DNA from 2 places in the Synechococcus sp. H55.7 genome. Region 1 is predicted to be linked to the other one. Evidence: predicted binding sites of a transcription regulator. Region 1 holds the regulator's gene; the other holds the start of a gene.
What was found. The regulator NtcA, encoded in region 1, controls nitrogen genes in cyanobacteria. The targets are predictions, from matches to a motif close to GTANCNNNNGNTAC.

Region 1 (3,415 bases):
ACAGGGGGGATCCCAGCCCATCCTCATTCGCATCGACACCAAAGCCGGCCACGGGGCCGGCAAGCCCACCACCAAGCTCATTGAAGAGACCGCCGACCGCTGGGCCTTTTTGGTGCAGGTGCTGGGGAGGGATGGAACGGGAGTTAGCGAGCTTTAGGGCCCAGGCCCACCCGGCCGGCATAGACTGCCGCTTCCCCCAGCTCGTCTTCGATGCGCAACAGTTGGTTGTATTTGGCAATGCGCTCGCTGCGGCAGAGGGATCCGGTTTTGATCTGGCCGGCGCGGGTGGCCACCGCCAGGTCGGCGATGGTGGTGTCTTCTGTCTCACCGGAGCGGTGGCTGATCACAGAGCGAAAACCTGCCTGGCTAGCCAGGTGCATGGCCGAGACCGTCTCCGTCAGCGTGCCAATCTGGTTGAGCTTGATCAAGATGGCGTTGGCGGCGCCGCTGTCGATGCCTTTCTGCAGCCGGGCTGGGTTGGTGACGAACAGGTCGTCCCCTACCAGTTGCACCCGCGATCCCAGTTGAGTGGTGAGGGCCTGCCAGCCGGCCCAGTCTTCCTCCGCCAGTCCATCTTCAACGGAAAGGATGGGATAGTTGGCCAGCAGTTGCTCGTAGTAATTGACCATTTGCTCGGCGCTACGGGCTTGGCCCTCGAAGTGGTACTGCCCATCCTGCAGCAGCTCGTTGGCGGCCACGTCCAGGGCCAAGGCGATATCTTCCCCCGGCCTGTAGCCTGCCTGTTCGATGGCCGTCAGCAACAGATCCAAAGCTGCCGCATTGGAGGGGAGATCGGGGGCAAATCCGCCTTCGTCCCCCACCCCGGTGGACAGCCCCTTCTGCTGTAGCACCGTCTTCAGCACCGCAAACACCTCGGCCCCGTAGCGCAGCGCCTCGCGAAAGCTGGCCGCACCAATGGGCACCAGCATAAACTCCTGGATGTCCACGTTGTTGTCGGCGTGGGCACCGCCGTTGAGCACGTTCATCAACGGCACCGGCAGCAAGTTGGCAAAAGGCCCGCCCAGATATTTGTAAAGAGGCAGGCCCACCGCTTCCGCCGCCGCTTTGGCCGTCGCCAGAGAAACTGCCAAAATGGCGTTGGCCCCCAGGCGGGACTTGTTGGGGGTGCCGTCCAGGTCGATCAGCAACTGGTCGATGCGGGCTTGGTTGAGGGCATCTTCTCCCCGCAGCTCCGACTGGATGGGGCCAAGAATGTTTTCCACCGCCCTCAGCACGCCCTTACCTCCATAGCGCTTGGGATCCCCGTCCCGCAGCTCGTGGGCCTCAAAGGTACCGGTCGAAGCGCCGCTGGGCACCTGCGCCAAGCCCGTTGCTCCGTTGGCCAGGCCCACCAGGGCTTCTAGGGTGGGGCGTCCTCGCGAGTCGAGGATCTCATGGGCGGTAATCCACTCGATGGCCGTTTCCACAGTTACACCTCAGCAATTGGCTAGACAGCTCTGGCCAAAGCCAGATCCCCCCACAGGCTAATAGATCCTTGACCGGGATCCCGTCAGCTTCCAGAAAACTTTAAGAGAGAGAACCCAAAGATTCTGCGGAGCTGCAGGGGTGAGTTGAGCATTGGCTGGTTTGGGGGGCAGAGTTTAGGCCCCATCCCCTCTAGACAAAGCGGTGGCTCAGCCGCATCGGGTCGTGTACAGTGATCTTCTTCTTGTAAATGGAAATGTACTTCTTCTTGCGCAGCTCTCCCAACAGACGGGTGATGGTGACGCGGGTCGAGCCAATGGCTTCGGCAATGGCCTGGTGAGACAGCTTGAGATCAATGGTGACCCCATCCGGGCCAGGCACCCCGAAATCGCGGCAGAGGATCAGCAAAAAGCTAACCAGACGGGATCCCATATCGCGGTGAGCCAGCGTCTCGATCATCATCTCCGTTTGCAAAATGCGGGAAGACAAGCTCTTGAGCAGCAACATGGCCAGTTCGGCGTTCTCCCGCAGGGATTTTTCCACCTGCTCAATCGGCAGAGAGAGCAACTCAGCAGGCGTAAAGGCCACCGCGTGATAGAAGCGGTCGGAGCGCTGCCCCGTGATGAAGGAGAGCACCCCGAAGATGCTGTTTTCCCGCAGAAGAGCAACGGTAATTTCTTCCCCCATTTCGTAGACCCGCGAGAGCTTGACAGCTCCTTTCACCAAAAAGTAAACCCGCTCCGCCGGATCCCCAGGGAAAAAGATGGTCTTACCACGTTCAAACGTTTCGATAACCGGAGGATGGTGAGGGCCTCCCAGTTGCTTGAAGGCTGTGATCAGAGATTTTTCTGCGACGGCCACCACCATACTCATCAACCTTTTGAGGTCAGTTTATACCTAAGATCAATCCATGTAAGATCAATTTAGAAGCATTGGGCCGAGTTGCAACCCTATCGACTCCAGAATCGGCAACAATAGCCGGGTTTACCCTAAGGTAGAGGGTTCTGCCTAGGCATCTTTGTAGCACGGGCTACGTTTTTAGGTCTCGTTTCTGTTCCACAAAGGGATCCCAAGCCAAGGGTAGGATAAGGGCTATTGTCACTGGGGCCTTGCCAGCTCTGGGTGGTAGGAAGCAAGTGGTGGACTGGAAAATCCTATGGGGATCCCGGAGGCTGTTGTTGCTGCACCTTCTCAACTGAGCCGCCAGCATTTCACAGTGCGGATGCCGGAGCCGGCCAAGCATCTGCTGGAGGTGGAACTACAGATCCAAGAGGTGGATCCAGAAGTGCCTCTGCGACTGCGGCTGCCGGTGTGGACGCCGGGATCCTACCTGGTGCGGGAATATGCCCGCCATGTGCAAGAGTTTCAGGCGGCAACGGAGCAAGGGATCCCTTTGGCCTGGCGGAAGGTAGATAAGAACACTTGGGAGATCGAGCCGCCGGGCTGTTCGGCTGTGAAGGTTCGCTATCGGGTCTATGCCTATGAGCTGACGGTGCGCACCAACCATTTGGATCTCACCCACGCCTACTTCAACGGGGCGGCGCTCTTTTTCTATGTGCCCGGTCGCGAGCGGGAACCCTACACCTTGACGGTGATCCCTCCCAAGCCTGATTGGCGCATCGCCACCAGTTTGCGACCTTTGATTTCTTCTTCTGAGGATCCTGCTTCCGGCCAGTCTTTTGTGGCAGCAGACTACGACGAGCTGGTGGATAGTCCGGTGGAGGTGGGCCTGCACCAGTTGCGGTCGTTTGCAGTGGAAGGGATCCCGCATTACTTCGTGGTCTGGGGAGCAGGCACCCTGGATTTGGAGCAAGCGGTGGCCGATGCCGAGAAAATTGTCCGGGCCACTGCGGCGTTTTTTGGCGGGCTGCCCTACGACCGCTACTGGTTTATTGTGCATTTGTCGCCAGGGGGATTTGGCGGCCTAGAGCACAAGTACAGCACCACCCTCAACTATTCTGGCCTGGAGCTGCGTCGGCCCCAGTCCTAT
Region 2 (3,415 bases), on a different contig from region 1:
GTAAACCGACTCCTGCCGCGTCGCCCCTCCTTGCAGAAGCTGCACCGGCGTGGACAGCTCGATGGACGCCAGGATCTGCTCCATGGCCGGCCAATCGCCGGGCTGGGAGAGAATGCCGATCCACTCAATAGAACCGGCCCGATCCGCCGCCTGCAACGTCCAAGCCAAGATGGGCTGGCCCAAAAGCGGCAGCAACAGCTTGTTGACCGCCGCCCCCATCCGCTTGCCACTCCCGGCCGCCGGGATCAACAGGTGCATGGGATCCAAAAGTGCATCCAACCGCATCCCAGTTTACAGCCAGGGAGGGCCAGGCTTGGCCCTCCTCATCGTTGACAGTGGCGATTGGTGCCGCTGGATCCCCCTCAGAGCCGGGGTGCCGCCTCAAGGTTGGTCCAACTCGGCGGAAGCAATCACAAAATCCGGGTAGGCCACGTTACCATGCTCGCCCACATCCAAGCCGGCCAGCTCCTCTTCGGCACTGGTGCGCAGGCCAACGGTTGCCTTGAGGATCAAAAACAGGATCAAGCAGGTGAGGAAAGGCCAGAAGAAATAGGCTAGAGCGCCCACAACTTGTACCCCAAATTGCGCCCAGGTCACCCCTGAATCGGCGTGGGCAAACCAAGGGATCCCTGCTGCCAACACCCCCCAAATACCGCAGGTGCCGTGTACCGAAACGGCGCCCACCGGGTCGTCAATCTTCAGCACCGTATCCAGAATCACCGCCGAGATGACCACCAGGATCCCGGCCACCGAACCGATGATCAAAGCTCCCAGAGGGTGGACAGTGTTGCAAGGAGCGGTGATCCCTACCAAGCCGGCCAGCACCCCGTTGGCGGCAAAGGTCATATCCGGCTTGCCAAAATGCGCCCAGCAGGTGATCATCGCCCCAATGGCCCCTGCCGAAGCGGCTAGCAGCGTGTTCATGGCAATCCAGCCGATATCGGGGCTGGCGGCTGTGGTCGAGCCAGCGTTGAACCCAATCCAACCCAAGGTGAGGATAAACACTCCCAGCATCCCTAGGGGCAGGTTGTGGCCGGGAATCGCCCGCGGCTCGCCGTTGGGGCCGTACTTGCCGATGCGAGGGCCAAGCACCATGGCCCCGGCCAAGGCGGAAGCGCCCCCCACCAAATGCACTACGCCCGAACCGGCAAAGTCGATGAAGCCCAGATTTTCCAGCCAGCCGCTAGTGCCACCGTTGTAGTCGCCGAAGAGACCATTCCAGGCCCAGCCCCCCGAGATGGGGTAGATCAGCCCAGAGATGACGACAGAGTAGATGAGGTAGGCCACGAACTTGGTGCGCTCCGCCATGGCCCCGGAAACAATGGTGGCAGCGGTGGCGGCAAACACCATCTGGAAGACAAAGAAGGTGAAGGGCCAATCCCCTGCTTCGTGGGCTTGCTGCCAACTGAAAGCAAACCAGCTCCTGCCAAAGAAGCCAGTATTTTCTCCAAACATCAGGCCAAACCCGATGAACCAAAAGGCGCAACAGCCCATGCAAAAGTCCATCAGGTTTTTCATCATGATGTTGGCGGCATTTTTGGCGCGGGTAAAGCCCGTCTCCACCATGGCGAACCCCGCCTGCATGAAGAACACCAAGGCTGCCCCCACCAGCGTCCAGACAATGTCAGCATGTTCCTGTACGACTTCCGCGTCCTGGGCGAAGGCACTCCCCTGGCCCAATAGGAAAACCAGCGAAATCGTCAGAGCAGCAGTTAGACTCCACTTGGCCAGTCGCCCAAGCCGCTGAGGTAGCGGGTTCTTATGCTTTTGGATCATCGTTGTAGACATGCTTTTCGACTTACCTAAAGTGACGGTACTTTTCACAACGCACTAGTAGATAGGGCAAAAATCCCTCATTTGCCCACTGCAAGCCAGCCTGGGACTCGGGTCGAGCTACCCAGGCTCCAAGACCTTCACCTTCTCTACAGGGCGTCCTGGTTGAGTTCGCCGGTGCGGATGCGAATGGTTTTCTCGACAGGGCTGATGAAAATCTTGCCGTCCCCGATTTCGCCGGTGCGAGCCGCCGCGATCAGCTTCTCGACCACCGTATCCACCAGGTCATCTTCGACCACGATCTCCACCTTCAGTTTTTGCAGGAACTCTACCGTGTACTCGGATCCCCGATAGCGCTCGGTCTGTCCCTTTTGTCGACCAAAACCCCGCACTTCGCTCACCGTCATGCCGACGATGCCGGCGTTGACCAGGGCAATTTTCACCTCATCTAGCTTGAAGGGCCGAATTACAGCTTCGATCTTTTTCATTGGCCTCCCATATCCCCAGCAATTCCGCTAATTTCTAACACTACTAAAACCTGCAAATTGTAAATCTAGATACATTTTCGTTCCTCTACTGAGAATGCCTACCACTCTAGATTTGCTCTCGTCAAGACCAGAAGGCCAAGCCCGGGCCACTCTAAGAAGTCTGCGCCGGCATCTCACGAGCTGGGTCTTTCAGCGGCCGTTGAGGATCGAGGAGAACCCAGACTGGCTGTGACGAGGGCCACCGCCAGCCACCACAGCATTTGTACCTGGGGACGGTACCAGATGGTATCCACTAGGCCGTGGGCCATCATGCCGGTGCAAGCCGCTAAGCCTGCTGCCACCCACAGGCCCTCGGGATCCCGGGAGCTGAGCAAAGTGTTCCAGCCTCTCCAGCCGTGATCCCAGAGCACCAGCAAAAACCAGGCAAAAGCTAGGGATCCGATGAAGCCTGTCTCCACGGCGAGTTGCAGCGGCACCGAGTAGGCCCCAAGGGCGCTGAAGTTGCCCCGCTGGTAGAGGGGATAGACGCGGTTGAAGGCGACATTGCCGGGGCCGATCCCCAAGATGGGAAAGTCGCGGATCATGTCCAGCGCGGCGGCCCAGACGTTGAGGCGAAAATTGTTGCTGGTGTCCAGCCGTCCCCAAAAGAGGCTCTGAGCCCGCAGCCGCAGGGGGCGTACTGTTACGATCGCAAGCAACAACGTGGCTGCCCCCCCTCCCAACAGAGCCGGCAGCGTCCAACGTCGCCAACGGGCTGGCAAGTGGGGGGTTTGCCATTGCGCCAGCAGCACCGCCATCATTCCCAGCGCTGCTAGGCCGCCAATCCAGGCGCCGCGGCTGTAGGTCAGCATCAGGCAGATGAAGTTGACGGCAGTTGTAAACCCAACCAAGAGCTTGATCCCCCAGCCCGGCCAGATGCAAGTGGCAGCCAGCCCCAGAGGGAGGAGCGGAACCAGGTAGCCCCCATACAAATTGGGGTTGCGCAGAAAGCTGTACACCCGCGTCAGGCCTGCCAAGCCCGATTCCGGATCCACCCAGGTGGCTAGCTCGGCAGCCCCGTAAAAGTATTGCCGCAGGCCATAGACCCCCATCCCCAAGCTGACCAAGAGCAGGGATCCGACGATCCAATCCCGGAACTGCAGTTGGCGAAGCAG

Region 2: the regulator NtcA is predicted to act here: its motif matches at 2,321-2,334, upstream of NW851_RS08890 (P-II family nitrogen regulator).

Annotation. Positions count from the first base shown of each region.
Region 1 is NZ_JANSJD010000016.1:54,533-57,947, reverse strand. Features, by position in the region: gene NW851_RS09255 (prolyl oligopeptidase family serine peptidase) at 1-157, shown strand, start outside; gene eno (phosphopyruvate hydratase) at 144-1,427, opposite strand; gene ntcA (global nitrogen regulator NtcA) at 1,618-2,292, opposite strand; gene NW851_RS09240 (M61 family metallopeptidase) at 2,582-3,415, shown strand, end outside.
Region 2 is NZ_JANSJD010000015.1:45,844-49,258, forward strand. Features, by position in the region: gene ispD (2-C-methyl-D-erythritol 4-phosphate cytidylyltransferase) at 1-258, opposite strand, end outside; gene NW851_RS08885 (ammonium transporter) at 382-1,788, opposite strand; gene NW851_RS08890 (P-II family nitrogen regulator) at 1,923-2,261, opposite strand; gene NW851_RS08895 (IctB family putative bicarbonate transporter) at 2,435-3,415, opposite strand, start outside.